DNA from 3 places in the Gracilibacillus sp. HCP3S3_G5_2 genome. Region 1 is predicted to be linked to each of the others. Evidence: predicted binding sites of a transcription regulator. Region 1 holds the regulator's gene; each other region holds the start of a gene.

Evidence for each region. Region 1 encodes LexA, which represses DNA repair genes until DNA is damaged. Its sites were predicted from a motif close to CGAACATATGTTCG; they were not measured.
Region 2: a site for LexA is predicted at 3,461-3,474, ahead of recA (recombinase RecA). Genes of this name have one in related genera too.
Region 3: a site for LexA is predicted at 3,261-3,274, ahead of ACTNEP_RS13075 (YolD-like family protein). Genes of this name have one in related genera too.

What each region holds. Positions count from the first base shown of each region.
Region 1 covers NZ_JBQHXU010000008.1:13,965-21,937, forward strand. The annotation lists gene ACTNEP_RS12600 (MBL fold metallo-hydrolase) at 1-580, opposite strand, end outside; gene ACTNEP_RS12605 (hypothetical protein) at 1,008-1,730, opposite strand; gene lexA (transcriptional repressor LexA) at 2,327-2,947, opposite strand; gene ACTNEP_RS12615 (YneB family resolvase-like protein) at 3,214-3,861, shown strand; gene ACTNEP_RS12620 (DUF896 domain-containing protein) at 3,971-4,201, shown strand; gene tkt (transketolase) at 4,374-6,374, shown strand; gene ACTNEP_RS12630 (YneF family protein) at 6,508-6,732, shown strand; gene ACTNEP_RS12635 (cytochrome c biogenesis CcdA family protein) at 6,846-7,550, shown strand; gene ACTNEP_RS12640 (Na(+)/H(+) antiporter subunit B) at 7,592-7,973, shown strand, end outside.
Region 2 covers NZ_JBQHXU010000002.1:4,324-12,296, reverse strand. The annotation lists gene ACTNEP_RS02455 (DUF3243 domain-containing protein) at 1-239, shown strand, start outside; gene ACTNEP_RS02450 (helix-turn-helix domain-containing protein) at 496-1,374, shown strand; gene pgsA (CDP-diacylglycerol--glycerol-3-phosphate 3-phosphatidyltransferase) at 1,518-2,096, shown strand; gene ACTNEP_RS02440 (competence/damage-inducible protein A) at 2,096-3,343, shown strand; gene recA (recombinase RecA) at 3,541-4,578, shown strand; gene rny (ribonuclease Y) at 4,869-6,425, shown strand; gene ACTNEP_RS02425 (TIGR00282 family metallophosphoesterase) at 6,564-7,361, shown strand; gene ACTNEP_RS02420 (stage V sporulation protein S) at 7,489-7,749, shown strand.
Region 3 covers NZ_JBQHXU010000008.1:114,946-122,918, forward strand. The annotation lists gene ACTNEP_RS13065 (AAA family ATPase) at 1-2,035, opposite strand, end outside; gene ACTNEP_RS13070 (exonuclease SbcCD subunit D) at 2,037-3,188, opposite strand; gene ACTNEP_RS13075 (YolD-like family protein) at 3,302-3,637, shown strand; gene ACTNEP_RS13080 (YozE family protein) at 3,669-3,890, opposite strand; gene tatC (twin-arginine translocase subunit TatC) at 3,910-4,662, opposite strand; gene tatA (twin-arginine translocase TatA/TatE family subunit) at 4,742-4,915, opposite strand; gene tatA (twin-arginine translocase TatA/TatE family subunit) at 4,950-5,129, opposite strand; gene ACTNEP_RS13100 (dihydrofolate reductase) at 5,220-5,714, opposite strand; gene ACTNEP_RS13105 (thymidylate synthase) at 5,728-6,681, opposite strand; gene ACTNEP_RS13110 (C40 family peptidase) at 6,803-7,852, shown strand; gene ACTNEP_RS13115 (DUF72 domain-containing protein) at 7,844-7,973, opposite strand, start outside.

The DNA.
Region 1 (7,973 bases):
CACCTATTACATCTTCATGTGGTTTCCAATTATTCAACTCATCAATAGCAATAAGCACTTTTTTGCTATCGCTTTCAATTAAGAAAGCATAAACATAATTCTCCGCCAATCTAAACGGAAAAACTTTTGTATTTGTTAAGAATAAACTCTCTCCATCTTTTAGTCGATTTATGTTAGCAAATCCTTGTGATTCAAAAAAGTTTAAATGGTCACTACTACCAAGGAATGTTTTGAAATCTATATCTACTTGTTCTGGAATATAAACTTCTACTTTCTTATTTTGAGGGGGATAGTTAATCCAGTCCGCACTTAAAGATTCAATAATTCTTCTCCCCATTACATGGTCTGGGTGCCAATGGGAATATATGATCCCCTTGACATCATCAATAGTAGAACGGTTGATTTGATGGTAAATATCTTCAGGTGTATCTATCAATAAATTAGGGCCATGTACAAATATACTTGGTCCCATTCTACTAAATGGTATCCCTTTATTTCTTGCTTCTAAACAAACATTACAATTACAAAGTGGTCGTGGTATAGTTATTGCCCCACCTGTTCCAAGAAATTCAATTTTCATTTCGAACAGTCCTCCTTAAACATTTTTCAAAGTAATACATTTATGTAGTTTTAGTGATTATCTATTTTAACCATACCTGTACGTTAGTTTAAGTGCATTCTTTCATATTTATTTGTAAAGTATTTTCCTCCATAAAAAGTTTTACTACCTAACATATTTTTGTATAAGCTTTCTTATTTTGGAAATAAAGTAATTTTATTTCTTGAATATCGACCAATTCAAATTCATCAATTTCAAACTTATTGCCTTTCATTATATAACTTACGGAAATATATTTTCTTTATTTCCATGTATGGGGTTAGTGGATTAGCTTTTATAGTTATTTTTCTACCAAATAGAAAACTGTGTGAGTAAGAAACCGTACGCATTTCTTACTTACACAGTTAATATAACACTCCCAACTTACACACTTTTCTTGACAAGCCCCTTATAGTCTTACTTTATTGTTTTTTTCTTTTATCTCCTTATTTTTCCCCGGCATCATCATAGTAAGTGGCTTCCAACTGTTTTCTATTTTTTCTACAATGTGATAAGCTCGCTCGAATAAAATTGAGCGAAGATTATCTACCTGTCTTAATGTTTTTTCCATTAATGCTTCTTGATTTTCAAAGCGGTCTAGAACTTTATCTTGTTTTTTATCCTGTTTAGAAATTTGGTCTATCATTTGTTGATGTAGTGTATACATTTCATTCATCTGAGAGGTAAGTTGCTCCGAAGATGACTTATAGTCTGAAAGCTGTCGTATGATCTCTTGATTTGACTTGCTAACATGATTTATTTTTTCTTTTATCTCTTGCTTTACATCTTTTTCCTCTTTCAATAAACATTTTAGTTCATGATTTTTCTTCTCAAGCAAATGTAGCCACTCCCTTGCATCCTGTTCAAATTTTTCCTGCTTTGTAGTTCTTTCAGATAGATGTGCTAAACTAATACGCAGTTCATTCCAATTTTTCGCCTCTGTAAATTCATATTGCTGATGCCTTTTATTTATATCCTTCACTTCTTTGGTTATAGTTTCATTGAATTTTTTCTGTTTATGAATTAGTTCAGCGAAATAATCCGTTTTAAAATAACGTTGATTTGGAACTTGAATCTCTCCTTTATGTTGAAATACACTTGAATGTTCGGATTTATTAATAAATAGTCCCATAAATGTCATCACCTTCTAACGCTTTTTCTTATTATATGCGTCTTCCTTAAAAATCGATAATTGACCTAGATGGGACTTAGGAGATATAGAGTTAAAGATAATGTGGATGGAATAATAATCCAAGACAACTGAATACCAACTAAAAAGCCAGTAGCTTCACTTCAAGACGAAGAATTGAAGATGCTCATCTGCTCGTGTATTAGATATAGCATGGGCTCAGGGGGATATTTCCTAGAAGTTTTGTAGAGGAAATAACTTTATCGATTGATGAGATGAACATGGGGAGAGGAACAGTTTTTGCAGATGATACCTTCTCGACAGCATTGATGGTAGAAATGAATCTAAGAACCTTTATTGGTAATTAGGAAGATACTTTTTCTTATAAGCGGCCGTTGACTACTAATACCAGCGAATCTAGTGCTCTGATGGGTTTATATGTTTTACTAGAATATTCAAATTGATACCAATTACCACACGATTGAAGACAATCGTCATAATCCAAGGAAGCTTTCCCGACATTTAATTTACATAATAAAAATACAGTAAATAATGGTAGAAAAAAAGTGCGACTTAGACAAGTGCGCACTTTCCATTAATTATATACTACGATACAACCCTACTACTTTACCCAAAATACTAACATTTTTATAAATTAAAGGATCCATCGTTGCATTTTCTGGTTGTAAACGTATATGATCTTTTTCTTTAAAGAATCGTTTTACTGTGGCCTCACTTTCTTCGGTCATTGCTACCACAATATCACCATTTTCTGCTGTATTTTGTTGTTTGACAATTACTTTGTCACCATCTAAAATGCCAGCTTCGATCATACTGTCTCCTTCGATAATTAATACAAATAATTGCTCGCTTACATGCATTTCATTATGAGGAATAGGGATATATTCTTCGATATTTTCTACCGCGGTTATCGGAAGGCCGGCCGTAACTTTCCCGATAACCGGTGCAAATGTGGCTTCGGTTTTTGGAATTTCCAATTCTCCGTCTTGTGGAAGTACCTCTATAGCTCTCGGTTTAGTTGGATCACGTCTGATATAGCCTTTTTTCTCTAATCTCGCTAGATGACCGTGAACGGTTGAGCTTGACGCTAAACCGACTGCTTCACCAATTTCCCGAACAGATGGTGGATATCCTTTTAGCTCAACTTGCTCTTTAATATAAGCTAATATCTCCTCTTGTCGTTTTGATAGATTTGTCATATTTAAATCTCCTTACACGTATTATTTATTAATCAAATTATAGCATAGGAAAATAAGTTTTACAAACATTCGTTCGAGAAAACAATTGACATGAACATTTGTTCGTGTATAATATAAATACGAACAAAGGTTCGAAGGAGGCGATATTATGTTAAAAAATATATCTAAAGTTGACATTTTTTACTTGATTACTTTTATACTAGCTATTGTCTTTTTCTATTATTCAGCAGTAACAAGTTTATAGCATAAAGGAGTAAGTTTAACCTATGGCAAAAGCGATCATATACTGTCGTGTAAGTACCGAAAAGGATTCCCAAGAAACATCTATTCAACGACAGCAAGAAGAATTACACATGTTTGCAAATAAATATAAAATGGAAATTCATAAAATCATCCAGGAAAAACAAAGTGGGTATGAGATTGAACGTGAGGGTATTTTTGATATGTTAGAGACATTTCAGAATGGACAGGCTGATACCCTCCTTATCCAAGACGAAACGAGGCTAGGAAGAGGGAATACTAAAATTGCATTACTTCATCAATTAAATCGATTAAATGTAAATATATATACACTATCACATAATGGTGAATTGCAGCTTTCTGAAGGCGATTCGATGGTATTACAGATCGTATCAATAGTAGAGGAATATCAACGAAAATTACATAATGCGAAAATTAAACGAGGGATGAAGAAGGCTGTTGGTAATGGATTTAATCCAGCTGATAACCTTTCCAACCAACATCTTGCAAAAGGAAGAGAACGAAAAGAATTTCCGATAGAAGAGGTTATTAGGTTAAAGCGGAACAATCTAACTTTTCAAGAAATTGCATCTGTTCTCCGTGGAATGGGTTATGACGTGTCGAAAGCAACCGTTCACCGCCGCTATCAGGAATACCAATCCCTTGAAAAGTAACAGCGTGAAGATTAAAATGAGAGAGAGTATACTATACAAGTATACTCTTTTTTTCATTTTAAGATGGAAGTATAGTTATTTGGAAAAAGAAACGAGGTGTAGTTTCTCTATGTTATCAAAGGAAAAAATAGCTCGAATTAACGAGTTAGCTAATAAAGCGAAAAATGAAGGATTAACGAATGAAGAAAAGAAGGAACAAAAATCGTTACGTGAAGCCTATTTGAAAAACGTTCGAAAATCTTTTAAAAACCATATGAAAGGGATGACGGTCATCGATCCTAATGGGAATGATGTTACCCCTGAAAAATTAAAACAATTACAAAAAGAGAAGAAAAAGTAGTGACTGCTACTTTTTCTTCTATATTATTATATTAAAAATTTTATCAAAAACTGTTATTTTTAAAGAAATTACTCGCTTTTTGACTTGATATACTTGTCTTTATGGTGATTTCGTTATACGATTATAAATGTGCGTACATATTTTGCTTTTTTGAAAGGGGACAAATGTAACGATGGCAAATCAAATTGAACAAATGTCTATTAATGCAATTAGAACATTATCAATAGACGCAATTGAAAAAGCTAATTCAGGTCATCCAGGATTGCCAATGGGTGCGGCTCCAATGGCATATACACTCTGGACACAACACATGAATCATAACCCGAAAAGCTCTAAATGGTTCAATCGTGACCGTTTTGTATTATCTGCAGGTCATGGTTCTATGTTACTTTACAGCTTACTCCACTTGTCTGGTTATGATGTTACCATTGATGACCTAAAAGGATTCCGCCAATGGGGTTCGAAGACACCTGGTCACCCAGAAGTACACCATACGGATGGGGTTGAAGCAACAACAGGGCCGTTAGGTCAAGGTATTGCGATGAGTGTTGGTATGGCGATGGCTGAAAAACATTTATCTGCTAAATACAATAAGGATAATTACAATGTAGTAGATCACTATACATTTGCACTTGTTAGTGATGGTGACTTAATGGAAGGTATTTCCCACGAAGCTGCATCTCTAGCAGGTCATTTAAAATTAGGTAAGCTTGTTGCTTTATATGATTCTAACGATATTTCTTTAGATGGTGAATTAAACAAAGCATTCTCTGAGAATGTAGAAGATCGTTTTAAAGCATATGGCTGGCAAGTAATCCGTGTAGAAGATGGTACAGACACAGAAGCGATCTCACAAGCTATCGCGGATGCTAAGGCTAATACCGATCAACCTACGTTAATTGAAGTGAAAACAGTCATTGGTTACGGTTCACCTAACAAATCTGGTTCAGCTGCATCACATGGTGCACCACTTGGACAAGACGAAGTTAAATTAACGAAAGAATACTATAAATGGGAACATGAAGATTTCCTAGTTCCTGATGAAGTATACAAGGATTTCGAAACAAAAATCGTTGAAAACGGTAAAGCAGTAGAACAAGAATGGAAGGAATTATTCGATTCTTACAAGAAAGCGTATCCTGAACTAGGACAAGAATTAGAGGATGCGATTAATAACAAATTACCTAAAGGATGGGATAAAGACTTACCAGTATATGAAGCAGGTAAGGATGAAGCTGCTACACGTGCTACATCTGGGGAAGTATTAAACGCCATCGCTAAAACTGTACCATCTTTATTTGGTGGAAGTGCAGACTTAGCAGGTTCTAACAAAACAAACCTTAAAGATGCTGGCGACTTTTCAGCAGCAGAGCCAGACAAACGTAATATTTGGTTTGGTGTACGTGAATTTGCAATGGCAGCTGCGTTAAATGGTATGGCATTACACGGAGGACTTAAAGTATTTGGTGGTACATTCTTCGTATTCAGTGACTACTTACGTCCAGCAGTTCGTTTATCTGCTATTCAGAACCTGCCTGTAACATACGTGTTAACGCACGATTCGATTGCAGTAGGAGAAGATGGTCCGACACATGAACCTGTTGAACAATTAGCTGCGTTTAGAGCAATGCCAAATCTTTCTGTTATTCGTCCGGCAGATGGTAATGAAGTACAAGCAGCATGGCGCTTAGCAGTAGAATCTACTTCACAACCGACAGCACTAGTACTTACTCGTCAAAATCTACCTACATTACCTGGTACTGCTGAAAATGCATACGAAGGGGTTAAAAAAGGTGGATATGTAGTAAGCCCTGCTTCGAAAGAGACGCCAGATGCTATTCTTGTTGCAACTGGTTCTGAAGTACAGCTTGCAGTCAAAGCACAAAAAGCATTAAAAGAAGAAGGTAAAGATGTGAGTGTTGTAAGTATTCCTTCGTGGGATCGTTTTGATAAACAAGATGAAGCGTACAAAGAATCCGTATTGCCAAGTGCTGTAACGAAACGTGTTGCTGTTGAAATGGCTTCTTCACTTGGTTGGGAGCGTTATGTAGGTCTAGAAGGAAAAATTATTGCAATCGATAAATTTGGTGCATCTGCAAATGGAAACAAAATTATTGAAGAATACGGTTTTACTGTAGAAAATGTCGTAAAACACGTAAATGAATTATTTTAATTAAACTAAATGGGACAGAGGGGCAGTTCCTCGTCCCATTTTTTTACCGTAACAAGTAAATAAACAAGTGCTTGTATTATTAAATGACTTTTACTATACTGTATAAGAGACAAATTGAAGGAGGAACAATTGAATGAGCACTGTTCTTTGGATTATATTTATCGTGGTTGCTCTTTTAGCCGGGGTTGCCCTAGGCTTTTTTATCGCGAGAAAGTATATGATGAACTATTTAAAGAAAAATCCACCAATTAATGAACAAATGCTAAGAACATTAATGATGCAGATGGGTCAAAAACCATCGCAAAAGAAAATTAAACAAATGATGCGTGCAATGAACAACCAAATGGATAACAAATAATAACAGGTTGTAACATAATTGTCGAATTAGAATCCTTGCTATTATACAGCAAGGGTTTTATCATATTTATAGAACAGTGCATCTATAAATATATTGAGTCTGGAGTGACCAACTTGAATGAAGTAAATATTTTTATTGCATTTGGTGCAGGATTTTTATCGTTTATATCCCCATGTGTTTTACCACTATACCCTGCATTTCTATCATACATCACCGGGATGAGTGTCAGCGATATTAAAGAAGAAAAAGCCATGTTTAACTATAAAAGCATCTTACATACATTATTCTTTCTGCTAGGGTTTTCAAGTATTTTTATTATTCTTGGCTTTACAACAAGTTTTATCGGTGAATTTTTAACAAGATGGGATGACTTAATTAGACAAATAGGTGCAATTTTAATTATTTTTTTCGGTCTTATTATAGTAGGTGCTTTAAATTTCGATTTCTTAATGAAAGAAAAGAAGTTGCGCTTTAAAAATAGACCTACAGGCTTCATAGGATCATTTATTATAGGGATGGCATTTTCTTTAGGATGGACGCCTTGTACAGGACCAATTTTGATGGCGGTCATATCACTAGCTGCAACGAATACAGAGCTTGGAATTATATTAATGACTGCTTATTCGTTAGGTTTTTCGATTCCATTCTTTATTCTTGCCTTTTTTATTGGTAAAATGAAATGGATTAAGAATAATGCACAGAAACTGGTGAGAATCGGTGGTTATGTGATGATTTTTATGGGATTCTTTTTGTTTTTTGATTTAATGACGAAATTAACGTCATTTCTTGCAGGATTTTTCAATTTTAAGGGATTTTAATATTGGAGAGAGACATACTAATTACATTCGGAGGAGATATTATGACAAAAACAAATGACTTAATATTAAAAACCATGACAGTATTAATAGCTTTTATTTTGTTTGGGTTTGCAGTGAATTTATTTTTTGCTGGACATAATGAACCTGGCGGTGGCTTTATCGGTGGTTTAATGACTGCGGCAGCAATTGTACTAATGTATATGGCTTATGGGGAAAAAGCTGTCAATAAAGTATTACCATTTAATTATCGGACCATGATTATTGTCGGATTACTTATTGCAATAGCAACTGGTGTTGGCGCATTTCTATTTGGGCAGCCCTTCCTAAGTCAAACATTTGATTATTTTCACTTCCCAATATTTGGTGAGGTAGAGCTCGCAACAGCGCTATTATTTGATATTGGTGTTTATTTGACGGTTATTG
Region 2 (7,973 bases), on a different contig from region 1:
TTGAGTCATGGAAGGATTTTTTAGGAGATCGTTTGCACGAGGCGCAAAATAACGGAATAAGTAATCAGGCAATATCTGAGCTTGCATATGATATTGGTAACTATTTATCAACAGAAGTGCAAGCTAAAAACGATCAAGAAAAAATGTTACGTGACTTATGGAATGCAGCAGATGAACAAGAACAGCATGCCATTGCGAATATTATGGTGAAGCTAGTTCAAAGCGAAGGTACAAAATAAGGCAGTTTAACAAACCCTGTAAAGCATATATACTATGCTTTATAGGGTTTTTAACAGTTATTGCAACAAATTTTTGATAAATTTTTCTTTAATTTGTCAGATTCATGGATATTTCTCTTTTCAATCGATTTATTTTAAGATATGATTAAGATATGTTGTTTAAAATGAAACAAAACGGAACAAATAAACGTCTAATTAGATAGAGTACATAATATGTTCATATATATTGATTAAAGATTGATGGATGGTGTTACAGATGGGAATTGGAGAAAGATTAAAAGAAGAGCGAGAACGCAAAAATATGTCATTAGAAGATGTTCAAAACTTGACCAAAATACAAGTAAGATATTTGAATGCAATCGAGCAAGAGCGATTTAATGTTATGCCTGGTTCTTTTTATGTACGGGCTTTTATTAAAGAATATGCAACCATACTTGGTTTAGACCCCGAAGAATTAATACAGGAGTACAAACATGATTTACCTTTCGATAATGAGGAAACTGTCGTACATTCTCGGGTGAGAAGTAGTAAAAAAAATAGAACTTCTACCAAAACACCGGTTATTTTTTCGTTTATCCCCAGTGTTATCGTCGTTTTGTTGATTATAGGTATAGTTCTATTAGTGTGGTTGTTTAAACAAGGTTATTTTTCAGGAGATGAGGTGAATCCGGCTCCTGTTGGTAATAATGATAATTCAGCAGGAGAGTCAGTTCAGCTCCCTCCTGCTCAAGAAACAACCCCGGCTGATGAAGAGGATGAGGCCGAGAACGAAGAGGAAGAACCAATTGAAGAGGAACAAGAAGAAGTTACGGAATTGTCTTTGGATAGTTATGAAAATAATGATTCTTACTATACTTTTACAACATCATCAGAGGACATATCATTGGTTATCACTACTGAAAATATGAATTGGCTTGAGATTGCTGATGAGACAGGTGAGAGCTTATATGAAAAGACTTTTACGACAGATGAAAGTCCACTAGAGGTTGATGTTTCAGAAGTAGAGGAGCTATATTTAAGATTTGGTGAACCACAAACCATAAATATAGAGTTAAATGGTGAAGTGCTTGAATTATCGGATGAAGTAAACGCATCTCAGGTTCAAAGAGTTTGGATTACGATCGAAAAACAATAAATGCTTTCATAACCCTCTTTGCATGGATAAAGAGGGTTTGTTTTTACCACATCAGACTCGTTTTTTATTAAAAATAAATCAAAAAAAACAAATAGCAAGGCTTCGACCTTTGCTTTCCAAGTAATATGAAGGAGTGTTTTGAAATGAATATACCTAATCGAATAACATTATCACGAATTATGTTAATTCCAATTTTTATCTTATTATTATCTTATCCATTTGATTGGGGGATATGGAATGTAGGCGATGAGTCGATTCCAATTGCTCATCTGGTAGCCGTCATAATTTTTGCGATTGCTTCAGCAACTGATTGGCTTGACGGTTACTATGCTCGAAAATACCAACTAGTGACAAACCTTGGCAAATTCCTTGATCCTATGGCAGATAAACTGTTAGTTTCCGCTGCATTTATTTTATTAGTGGCCCTCGAAATGGCCCCTGCATGGGTGGTAATTGTTATTATTAGTCGAGAATTCGCAGTTACTGGTTTACGTCTAGTTGCCGCAGGAGAGGGTGTTGTACTTGCAGCAGGTCAGCTGGGGAAATTTAAAACGGTTCTGCAAATACTTGCCATTATTTTCTTGTTGCTTCAGAATGTACCATTTGCAATGATTGGGTTACCAATTGATATTATATTATTATATGCAGCTCTAATCATCACTATTGTGTCAGGAGTGGAATATTTTGTAAAAAATTGGCATGTGATGGGAGACTCTAAGTGATGGCAGAGGTTAAAGCAGAATTGATCTCCGTGGGAACAGAACTTTTGTTAGGGCAAATTGTCAACACCAATGCTGCATGGCTCTCCGAACAATTAGCTGATAAGGGTATTTCTGTTTATTATCATTCAGTAGTAGGGGATAATTTTCATCGTTTGACAAACGTTTTTCGTACAGCAGAAAAAAGATCTGATATCGTATTGGTAACTGGTGGTCTCGGTCCAACCGAAGATGATTTAACAAGGGAAGCATTTCAGCATATTTCTGGATTATCCATTATCGAAGACCAGGATACATTAGCTAAAATAGAAGCTTTTTTTGTTAAGAATAACCGTCCGATGACACCAAATAATAGAAAGCAAGCGAATGTATTCGAAGGATCCAAAGTGTTGCATAATTCGGTTGGAATGGCTCCTGGGATAATCGTAGAATGTCATCAGACTATTTGGGTTTTTATGCCAGGGGTGCCACGTGAAATGAAAGCTATTATGATGGAAGAAGTACTACCATTCTTACATGCTAGGTTATCTCTAAACACAGTTATCAGGTCTAGAATGTTACGGTTTATTGGAATCGGTGAGTCACAACTAGAGTATGAATTGAGAGATTTAATATCCAATCAAACGAATCCTACGATTGCTCCTTTAGCATCTGAAGGTGAAGTAGCTTTACGGCTCACTGCAAAAGCTGACAATAATGATAGAGCGCTACAGCTTATCGATCAGGTTGAGTTGAAAATAAAGGAACGGGTTGGGCAATACCTCTATGGTTACGATAACGTGAATATTGAACAGAGTGTTTTTGCATTATTAAATCAAAAGAATTTAACAATTGCTAGTGCAGAAAGCCTGACAGGAGGAGCCTTTGCTGCCAGGGTAGTTAATCAAAGTGGAGCATCTGCGATATTTAATGGTGCAGCGGTGGTATATCAACCATTCGCTAAGGCATCCGCATTAAAGATATCTGACGAACTAATCACAAAGTATGGAACAGTTAGTAAAGAATGTGCCGAAGCAATGGCTTCTCAAGTGAAGACGATTTATCAATCAGTAATAGGCATTAGTTTTACCGGAGTTGCTGGCCCTGATGAAATAGAAAATCAACCTGTTGGCACGGTTTATATATCGATTTGTAATAAAGAGAATCAGCATTATACCGAAAAATTTCAATTTAATGGTGATCGTCAGTCGATTCGACAGCGAGCAGTCAAAAAAGGCTTTGAGTTGCTATATTATCAACTAAAAAAATAATGAAAATTTATATTTAAAATCGTTGCAAAAGCATTTTTCTATAAGAGCTATTAAATAGAAAAAATGCTTTTGTTCTTGATTTACGTAAAATTTATTTTTATTTTTATGAAAACAATGGGAACATTTATTCGTTTTTTACTTGTGAAAAGTCGTAAAAGGTTGTAAGATAGTGATAGGAATATGAAGGAGGAATTAATGTGAGTGATAGAAAACAAGCCTTAGATATGGCTTTAAAGCAAATTGAAAAACAGTTTGGAAAAGGTTCCATCATGAAGCTTGGTGAACAGGCAGAACAAAAAGTTGCGACCGTTTCTAGTGGATCTATTGCCGTAGACGTTGCATTGGGTGTAGGTGGTTATCCACGTGGACGAGTAGTTGAAATATATGGACCGGAATCATCAGGTAAAACAACAGTCTCCCTTCATGCAATTGCTGAAGCACAGCGAGCAGGTGGACAAGCAGCTTTTATTGATGCAGAGCATGCACTTGACCCGGTATATGCAAGAAAATTAGGTGTCAATGTTGATGAGCTGTTGTTATCTCAACCTGATACTGGTGAACAAGCTTTAGAAATTGCTGAAGCACTTGTTCGTAGTGGTGCAGTTGATATTATTGTTATTGACTCTGTTGCTGCGTTAGTACCAAAAGCGGAAATCGAAGGGGAAATGGGCGATGCACACGTTGGTTTACAAGCACGCTTAATGTCTCAAGCCTTACGTAAGTTATCTGGTGCAATCAATAAATCTAAGACAACAGCAATATTTATTAACCAAATCCGTGAAAAAGTCGGTGTAATGTTCGGAAATCCGGAGACAACACCTGGTGGTAGAGCATTGAAATTTTATTCTTCTGTTCGATTAGAAGTAAGACGTGCTGAAACATTAAAAATAGGTAATGATATGGTTGGTAATAAAACACGAATTAAAGTGGTAAAGAACAAAGTAGCTCCACCATTTAAACAGGCAGAAGTTGATATTATGTATGGTGAGGGAATATCTAGAGAAGGAGAAATCCTAGATATTGGTTCGGATTTAGACATTGTCTTGAAAAGCGGAGCATGGTATTCCTATAACGATGAAAGACTTGGTCAAGGACGAGAAAATGCTAAGCAATTCTTAAAAGAGAATCCAACAGTAGCCGAGGAAATCTATCGTGCAATTCGAGCACATTATGATATTGAAGATGGCAGCACGGAAGTAGAAGAAGAACTTCAAGAAAGTTTATTAGATGAATAAAAATGAAGACTCCGTAGTCTATATTGACTGTGGAGTTTTCTTTTTTGGCTAGACTTCTATGCGTGATTAATGTATGCTCACTAACATTATTAAGTCTTTAGATTCAAGGCTTTTAGCTCATTAATCCTTATCTGAACAAAAACTTACAATCCTTGACATTCTAAGAATAGAAGATTAAAATTAACATGTATAATTTCAAAATTATTATACATTTAATTTATTTAAAACGTATTATTGTACATGCCGACTTAAAAAATTTGTACAAGTTTATAGCAATAGGAGGTGAAATTATGGACACAGGAATCATCATCTCCATTTTGCTTACATTTGTCGGTATTGTTGTTGGTTATCTGATTAGAAAAAGCATTGCAGAGAAGAAAATTTCCAGTGCTGAGGAATTAGCCAAACAAATTGTGGAAGAAGGCTATAAAAACGCTGAAGTTGCGAAGAAAGAAGCATTACTAGAAGCGAAGGACGAAAATCATAAAATTCGTCAACAAGCTGAAGAAGAGCTCAGAGAACGTCGAGCAGAAATTCAAAAGCTTGAAAGTCGTCTCATGCAAAAGGAAGAAAACCTCAATCGTAAGGATCAAACTTTAGACAAACGTGAGCTAATGTTGGAAAAAAAGGAAGGTTCGCTTACAGAAAAACAACAACAAATTGAAGAAATGGAAAGCAAAGTTGGAGCCATGTTAAGCGAGCAACAAGCAGAATTAGAACGGATATCAGGATACACCACGGATCAAGCAAAACAAATCATTTTGCAACGTGTGGAAGAAGAAGTTACACATGAATCTGCCTTAATGATTAAAGAAGCAGAAAATCGTGCGAAAGAAGAAGCTGATAAGAAGGCGAAACACATCTTATCCCTTGCATTGCAACGATGTGCTGCTGATCATGTAGCTGAAACCACCGTTTCCGTAGTCAATCTTCCGAATGATGAGATGAAAGGTCGAATTATTGGTCGTGAAGGACGCAATATTCGCACTTTAGAAACACTGACAGGTATTGATCTAATAATTGATGATACACCAGAAGCAGTAATCTTATCTGGTTTTGACCCGATTCGTCGAGAAATTGCTCGAATCGCATTAGAAAAACTAGTGCAGGATGGGCGAATTCACCCGGCTAGAATTGAAGAGATGGTGGATAAATCAAGACGTGAAGTTGATGAGTATATTCGCGATTTTGGAGAGCAGACAACTTTTGAAATAGGAGTTCACGGTCTTCATCCTGATTTAGTGAAGATATTGGGTCGATTGAAATATCGAACAAGCTATGGACAGAATGTATTAAAACACTCTACAGAAGTAGCTTATTTATCCGGTCTATTAGCTGCTGAGCTCGGAGAAGATCAAACACTCGCTAGACGTGCCGGTTTATTACATGACATTGGTAAAGCAATTGATCATGAAGTGGAAGGCAGCCACGTAGAAATCGGTAAAGAGCTAGCAACGAAATATAAAGAGAATGAAGTTGTTATTAATGCAATTGCATCACACCATGGTGATGAAGAAGCAACGTCTGTTATCTCAGTTATCGTTGCTGCAGCAGATGCACTTTCAGCAGCAAGACCAGGTGCAAGAAGTGAAACATTAGAAAATTACATTAAACGTTTAGAAAAACTAGAAGAAATTTCTGAGTCATATGCTGGCGTTGAAAAATCGTTCGCTATACAAGCAGGACGAGAGATCCGAATAATTGTGAAGCCAGACGAAATTGATGATGCAGAATCTACTAAGATTGCAAGAGATATTCGAAAACGAATAGAAGAGGAATTAGATTATCCGGGACATATAAAAGTAACCGTAATCCGCGAAACTCGCTCAGTAGAATATGCAAAATAGAGAGACTTACAAAGTCTCTCTATTTTTATGCTTGTATGTTTCTTACTTTACTAGTGTAGTTAAAAGATGCCGTGTCAAATTGACTTTTAGAAAATTGTGTGCAAAACTATGGTTACTAAAAAAGAAAGGTAGAAGTGCATGAAGATTTTATTTATTGGTGATGTCGTAGGTTCACCAGGAAGAGATATGGTACAAGAATATTTACCAAAATTGAAAGCAAAATATCAACCACATGTAACGATTGTTAACGGGGAAAATGCTGCAGCGGGAAAAGGGATCACCGAGAAAATTTATAAAAGCTTACTTGAGTGGGGAGCGCAAGCACTTACAATGGGCAATCATACATGGGATAAGCGGGAGATTTTCAATTTTATTGATGATGCGACCTACATGGTTCGTCCTGGTAATTTACCACCCGATACACCTGGAAATGACATAGTCTATATCAAATCAAATGGACAAGAAATCGCAGTTATCAATTTGCTTGGCCGAACGTTTATGCAGCCAGTTGATGACCCGTTTCGTAAAATAGATGAATTGATCGCCGAAGCAAAAAAGCGTACCAATATTATTTTTGTTGATTTTCATGCAGAAGCCACTAGTGAAAAGCAAGCATTTGGGTGGTATTCTGATGGAAAAGCAAGTGTAGTGGTTGGTACTCATACACATGTGCAAACGGCAGATCATCGAATATTACCAAATGGTACTGCATATATAACAGACGTCGGTATGACGGGTCCTTATGATGAGATATTGGGTATGGAAAGAGAAGCGGTGATAAAGAAATTCCTTACAGGATTACCTGTTCGCTTTGAAGTACCGAAATCAGGTAGAACCCAGTTAAGCGGTGTAATTATTGATGTCGACAATACTACTGGAAAGGCTTTAAAAATGGATCGCATTCAAATTAATGATGATCATCCATTCTTTTCCTAAAGAATGGCCTATACTACAGATTATTTGAATTTTTAAGGGCAATCCTTCATAATAAAAAGGAATATCTTTCAATATCATGAATATAGTAAAAGTGGAATAACAATAGCATTTGAAGGAGGTACCAGGAATGGACATATTAAAAGTTTCAGCAAAATCAAACCCGAATTCTGTAGCAGGCGCACTTGCAAATGTATTACGTGAACGTGGTTCAGCGGAAATCCAAGCGATAGGTGCCGGTGCACTTAATCAAGCAGTGAAAGCAGTTGCAATCGCACGTGGTTTTGTTGCTCCGAGTGGAGTTGATCTCATATGCATCCCCGCTTTTACTGATATTATGATTGATAACGAGGAACGTACAGCAATAAAGTTAATTGTCGAGCCAAGATAATACGGAATATTAGTAACCTGTTTGTTAATAGACAAACAGGTTTTTATATACAGTAGATTATGTATATAGTACATAATCTGGGGAGTATCTAAAAGTTGGTTTCGTTTTTCTTTACCAAATGGATCTTCAGTTCTGGTGAGTCCCACTGGAGTCTTCCATTAGGCCTACACTAATAAAGTAGATCTACTTTTTGAAAGCGAAAGACTATAGATATTAATTTCTAA
Region 3 (7,973 bases), 100 kb from region 1:
GAGATTCTGTATCCGCAGGAAACTGTGCAAGGATCTGATCATATTTAGCCTGTATCTGATGATAGTTATTGCTCAACGTTTGATATCTTTCTTGTGTTTGCAGTAACTCTTGTTTTAACCTGTCATAGTTTTCTATTGCTTGTTGAATTTCTTGGAGGCGTATTTGTAATGTCTGGACATTTTCCTCATAGTGTTTTGCTGATTCTTTCTTTTCTTGTAATTCTGCTTGGATTGTTTTATCTAATTGTTGCAATTGTTTATGTGTTAATTGCTCTTTATTTATTTCAAGTGAATGGACTAAATGCGTGACAATTTGTTTTTTAGCTTCTCCCTGTTCTTTAATTTGAAGGAGCTTCATCTGCATTTCTTTAGTATCTTCCTGTAGAGAAGTAAGATACTTGGCCTCTTTTTCTATCACTTCATCTGAAACGCTTGAATCCTCTGTTTTAGCGGGATTTGGATGATGAATGGAACCACATACAGGACATGGATCGCCATTTTCTAACGATGCAGCCAGATGACTTGCAAAATGTATTTTTCTTTCTTGCTCTACCTGATCACATCTTTTTACTTGTTCTTCCACTTTTGTTTGCAGTTTGCTCACTACGTTTTTATATTGTTGATAATCTTTTCTTAATATTAATAGATTATTATATTCCTTCTGCAAATCTTTCATATCTGTTGCTTTTCGTTGTAATTTCTCTATTTCAAGATTTAACTGTTGCAAGCTACTTTTTGATTCATGGATTTTATCCTTAATTTGATAACTGTCTTCCTTTATTTTCTCCAGTTCATTCATTTTGTTTGTTAAGTTGGATTGATGTTGCTGCGTTTTTTTGATCGCTTTATCCAAACTATTCAGTTCTTTTTCTGCTGCTTCAAATTCATCCATCTTACTTAGTAATTGTTGATGCTCTTTCAGTTGAAATTGCAAAGACTCACGCTCTGTTTCCTTACTCTTCTCTTCCTCATATTTCTCGTTAATTTGTTCATATATTTTCTCTTTTTCTTTTTGTTGATTAGCAAATTGTTGTAGTTCTTCTTGTTGAGTCTTCCACTCTAGTTTCCGGGTTTCCATTAATTCTTCTAATGGTTTTATTTTTTCTGCTGTTTTTGCCAACTCAAGCTTTCCATGTAAAATATCTATCTCTTTTTGCCTTTGTTGCAATTCTTTGTTCTTTTCTAGCAACTGTTCATACTCATTAAAGTATTCTAGCAGTTTCTTTTGCTGGTAGTTTTGCTCCTGTAATAAGGTTAGTTGCTTGTTAATTTGTTCTACTTCTTTATTCCATGCTATTTTTTCTTCTTCTAGTTGTAAATAGCGCTCATCTAGCTGTTCTATGATCTTTTTATCTGAATCAGGATCAATCGAATCAACTGGAAGCTTTTCGATTTCCTGCTGGTATTGCCACTCTAGCTTACTTAATTGCTCTTCTAATGATTTTGCTTCTTCTTTTAATTTCTCGGTAATATTTTTATAGAAATAAGTGCGGAATATTTTTTGTAATACTTCTTCTCGCTCTTTACTGTTTTCAGAGATTAATTTACGAAATTCACCTTGCGGAATCATCATCATCTTTTTAAATTGTTCATAATCTAGTCCGATCATTTCCTCGATAGTTTCATTCACTTCTTTAATTTTCGAAACAATTAATTCCCATTGCTGATCTTGATTAAAAACATAAAGACTTGCACTGGCCGCTTCTTCTGTAAATCCTTCCCCGCGAGCTTTAGGCTTTTGTTGTTTAGGACTGCGTACTATACGGTATTTTTTTTGATGCAATTCAAACGTAAAACTGACCGAGGTTATTTCAGAAAGATTGGCAAAATGGCTACGAAATGCATCTTGATCACGGTCGGCACCGCTTGCTCTGCCGTATAGGCTGTAACAAATTGCATCAAAAATGGTTGTTTTTCCTGCGCCTGTTGGCCCGGTAATCAAAAATATCGGTTCTTCCCCTAATTCAGTAAAATCAATTCGTTGCTGTTTTCGATAGGGTCCAAATGCGGTTAATTCAAGATTTAAAGCACGCATATTATTTCCCCCTCTCTTCTACCATCACTTTTTGGATGACATCTTTTACATACTTAGCACGCTCTTCTGGAAGTTCCGATCCTTTTATTTCTTTATAAAAAGAAGCAAATAGCTGTTCATGAGTCATTTCTTGTTTTTCCTTGATCGATTGTATCTCTTTTAGTGATTGATGCACTAAGTGATGTTTCCGCTCTAAACGTAAAATATTTGGAAACAGCTTGCGAAGTTTTGTTACAGGATCAATAATTTGTCCATCATCTAACAAGCGGATTTGCAAGTAATCTTCCGTTGCTTCCACTCCCTTTCCTTCTAATAAATCCTCAAAATATCCTTCGACAACCCGTAAGTCTCTTGCTGCTCTTAAAGGAACAGTTCGAACTTGTTTATCCTTTTCATTTAATTCAAGGATGGTAACAGATTTTTTATGATTTGCTTCTGAAAAGGAATATTTCAAGATCGATCCACTGTACCGAATAAAATCATTTTTAATTTTTTGAGGTTGATGAAGATGACCTAAGGCAACATAATCGAATGCTTTAAATAAAGATGCATCAATGTAGGGAGTACCACCGATCATCGTAAGCCTTTCTTCAGACTCTGATTCCATTCCACCTGCAATAAAGGCATGTCCGACTAAAACGTGCTGTGCGTGATCTACTAAGTTCTCTTTTATCTGTTTTACTATTCGCTTCATTGCATCTTGATGTGTGTGGATTGTCTCCTCCTGGAAATAATATTTCACTTGTTCCGGTTCCAAATAAGGAATCAAATGAAAATAAACTTCGTTGTGTCCGTCGCTAAAATGGATTGGTTCAAATATATCTTCTATAGTTGTTGCCAAGTATAATTGTTTCGAGCGAAATAAACTTGCACCAAAGCCGAGTCGGTCAGGACTGTCATGATTACCGGAAATAGCAACAATCGGGATTTCCATTTCAACTGATACAGTTGTCAAAAAAGCATTTAATAATTCGACAGCTTCTCGTGGCGGAACCGCTCTATCATAGAGGTCACCAGCAATGATGATAACATCTGGTTTTTCTGTTTGAATAATTTCGATAAGATTCTCTAACACTATTCGTTGATCTTCTGTCATATGCAGACCGTGAATGATTTTTCCTAAATGCCAATCTGCTGTATGTAAAATCTTCATCTAATATCCACCATCCTTTCCATATTTTTTATCATCATTATACACGAACAAATGATCTACGTCTATTGATACAGAACTAATGTTCGCGTATAATAAAAATTGAGGTGATTAGTTTGATAAACGATCGAGGTAAAATAAAATGGGCTTCTTTAATGCTGCCTGAGCATGTCGAAATGCTCCAAGAATTCTTTTTAGAGGATACACTTAAGGAAAAACCTATCCTAAGTGAAGAATATATAAATGAAATGGAACTAACATTACATCAGGCAATACAGACTAACCAGAAAATAAAAATAAGCTATTACATGAATAGTTCGTTGGAACTGGTTGCTGGTTATGTCCGCAAAATACATCCCATCGAGAAAAAGATAACTCTTCAAGAAGCCACGCTCCAACGACAGGTTCCATTTGAAAATATCGTAGCTATAGAGCTATTCAATGATCAGTAAAAGCCATGAGTGGTCTAACCCACTCATGGCTTCATCTCTCTTCCTTATACTCCTCCCACAACTGATCATATGTTGCAATGGCTTCAGGAAAAGGAGTATGCCATTCAAGATAACTGCTAATTTCATAATAATCGTGAGAGTGCTTAGGAAAGTCATGCTCATAAAACATCCAATCAGCTAACCTTCGAGCATTATCTAACTGTTTATTTCCACGATAACGCATCATAAATTGATAAAAAGACTTCATACTCATTGATCAAATCCTTCATGTATTAATTTTCCATAAATTCTCGATGTTTCTCTTGCTTTTTACGGTAAACCATTCGCGATAATAGGATACTAATTTCGTACAATACGATTAATGGAATGGCAACGACAATTTGCAGAATGAAATCCGGTGGTGAAATCATTGTCCCAATAATAATAAGGATAAAATAACCGTACTTTCTGGTTTTGCTTAAAAATTGTGGCGTAACGAGCCCTAGGCTGGTTAAAAACATCGTTATAACAGGCACTTCAAAGAACACAGCGAATGGAATTGTTACTCTGAATATAAAACGAAAATAGTTTTCAACGGTGAACATGGTATCAAACATTCCATCATTCAGCGATAGTACAAACGGAAGAATTAATTGAATAAAAATAAAGTATCCAAAAGCAAGTCCAGATACAAATAAGATAAAAATGGTTGGAATATATACCAATGAAATTCGTTGCTCTTTTTTTGTCAATCCTGGTTTAACAAATAGCCATAATTGTATACATAGAAATGGTAATGTCGCAGCAAATGCTACAACAAAAGCAATCATAAAAATAATCCAGATAATTTCCTCTGGAGAGATAAGGTTTAACGTAATGTCAATATCGTTTAAAAAGAAATCCCTGATCTCTTCTACAAAATATAGTCCACCGATAAAGAACAACACAAATACAAGTGCTGTCCATAATAATCGGTTGCGTAATTCGGCGAAATGGTCCAAATACCCCATTTCTTTTTCGTTTGGTATTGATTTGTCTTGCTCCATTTTAAACGTCCCTTCATCATAAGCCGGTTACATGCACGAAAAAGATGTAAAAGCATGTCTTTTACATCTTTACCATCTCTTATTTTTCTGATTTATCTTTATCCTCATTGATAATGTCGTTGGTAGCTTTTTTAAATTCACGTAAAGAACTGCCAACCGCTTTACCAATCTCCGGTAATTTAGAAGGACCAAAGATAATCAATGCAATAAGTAATATTAAAATTAACCCTGGAAAGCCGATATTAGATAACATGACGTTCACCTCATTTAATCATTCAATCAAAAAACTACGATTTATGTTCATTGTCTTCTTTTTCATCATCTGTTAATTCACGTGTAGATTTTTTAAATTCACGCAACGTTTCTCCTGTTGCTTTACCGATTTCCGGGAGTTTTTTCGGTCCGAAAACCACTAATGCAATGATTAATATTAAAATCAGTCCAGGAATACCAATAGAAGATAACATCTTTATGCGCCCCTTTATCTAGAATCAGATTCTCACTATCTCCTATCTTACCATGATTTCCAATGCTTGTCTTTATTAACGAAAAAAATATTAATACTTTTTCCGGTCATATTGAATAAAGTAATAATTGTATCTGTTTTTCTCATCTTTTATTCCTTTTTCTTTCTTGGTAATATGCCATTCTGTTTCATCAAATTCAGGGAAAAAGGTATCACCTTCAAACACTTCATCAATATACGTCATGTATATTCTGTCTGCAAAATCAAGTACTTGCTTAAAAATTTCTTCACCGCCAATCACAAACCACTCTTTGTCAGGGTGAGCTTTATTCATATCCTTTATTTCATCGATTGAATTAATGACCTTACAGTTTTCATGCTCAAACTCTTTGTTGGTGGTTAATACAATATTCTCACGATTCGGTAACGGTCCGTTCATCGACTCAAATGTTTTCCGTCCCATGATTATGGAATGAGAAGTAGTTAACTCTTTGAAAAATTTTAAGTCGTTAGGTAAATGCCACGGTAATGTATTGTCTTTACCAATTACTCGGTTTTTTCCCATCGCAAACAATAATGAAATCATTTAGATCCTCCTCTTATACTGCTACAGGTGCTTTTATAGCGGGATGTGGCTGGTAATTTTCTAGTTTAATGTCTTCCAACTCTACCTCGAAAATAGATACTCCTTCTTTGATCGAAACAGTTGGTAATGCTCGAGGTTCACGTTCTAATTGCTTTTGTACTTGCTCCACATGATTGGTGTAAATATGAGCATCCCCAAATGTATGGATAAATTCACCAGGCTCTAAACCACACTCATTGGCAACAAGTAATGTCAGCAATGCATAACTCGCAATATTAAATGGGACACCTAAAAAGATATCGCCACTACGTTGATATAACTGACAGCTTAGTTTGCCGTCTGTTACATAAAATTGAAAAAGTGTATGACATGGCGGTAATGCCATACTAGGAACATCTTCTGGATTCCAGGCAGAAACAATATGTCTTCTTGAGTATGGATGATGCTTTATTGCTTCTATAACGCCCTTCAACTGATCGATCGTGTCACCTTGAGACGTTTTCCATGAACGCCATTGTTTACCGTATACGGAGCCTAAATCACCGAACCTAGCAGCAAACGCGTCATCCTCTAAGATCTTTGTTTTAAAAAAATCCATTTGTTGATCATAATCTTTTTTAAAATCAGGATCCTTTAATGAACGATGTCCGAAATCCGTCATATCCGGTCCTTGATATTCATCACTTTCCACCCAATTTTTAAAAGCCCATTCGTTCCAAATATTGTTATTATGCTTTAATAAATAACGAATATTCGTGTCACCTTTAATAAACCATAATAATTCGCTAACAATTAAACGGAAAGGAACTTTTTTTGTAGTGAGTAATGGAAATCCTTCCTGTAAATCAAAACGCATTTGATGACCAAATATCGATAAAGTACCTGTATTCGTACGATCCTCTTTTTTAGATCCTTCCTCTAGTACTTTTTTGCATAATGCTAAATAATTTTCTTCACTTATTGACATCCTTCATCTTCCTTCCTAGCAGCATTTATTACAAATACGTAACAAAGTTCTCATAAAATCATATTTCCCCTATTTTAACATAAATTTTTCTGTAAGTAATAATTTCGTAAGGGGTGGTTTTATGTTGTTACAAGATCAAATATCACGTGTAGTAAAACACTCCGTCGCTTACAGCTTTGCATTTAGCCAACCTTTTTCTTTTTATGTCGATGCCTATCCAATGATGCAGAACGAAATATTAGAGCAAGCAAACATACTGAAATTCGGAATGCAGCATGAGTCAGTACGGATGCTGCAACATAAATTACAAAGATTATCCTACTATGATTCCTCTATTGATGGAGAGTTTGGTGTTTTAACAGAATATGCATTAAAGAAATTCCAGCAGGACCAATTGTTAGAACAGAGTGGGAAAGCAGATAAAGAGACAATAAAAGCGATCATTAGTAAAGAAGAAGAGTATTATGAAAAGATTTTGAAGCAACATGATCTAGAATTCTCAATTGGTGACCGTGGAGATGATGTCCAAGAAATACAGGAAGCATTATTTTACTTTGGCTACTATCGTGATACTATCGACGGTATCTATGGGGAAAAATCAAATGAGGCAGTAAAAGCCTATAAGCAGGATACAGGTTTGGAAATTCATCATGTTGAAGCAGAAATACAAGAAGAGACAGTCGAATCCCCTTTAGTAGCAACAGTAGAGGTGAACAATCAAGAAGAAAATGCTAACAAAGAAGAACCTAAAGCTAAGACAGAAACAAATTCTCCTGAGTCTGAGGAAGAATCTGCCAAAGCTTCAGTAAGTATCAATCAAGTGATATCATCTGCTAAAGCATATATTGGCACACCCTATCAATGGGGAGGTACAACGACTGCTGGTTTTGATTGTAGCGGCTACTTACAGTATGTCTTCAACCAACTAGGGGTTAGTTTACCCCGAACAGTAAGTGAAATATGGAATGTAACCCAGCATGTAGATAAGCCCTCTGTGGGAGATTTAGTTTTCTTCCAAACCTATAAACCTGGTCCATCCCATGCTGGTATATACTTAGGTGATGGTAAATTTATTCATGCCGGCGAATCCAATGGAGTAGAAATAACAGAATTAAACAAAAGTTATTGGTCAGAAAGATACTTAGGTGCCAAACGAGTCAACTTACAATAAGTCAAAAAAATCAATTTGTTTCGGGTGTAAGCCCTGGTACGTAATATTTAATAATTCGATCAATTGTTTCGCGTTATCTGCTGCATCTCCACCTGAATTATTATTAAATAATATCGTTATC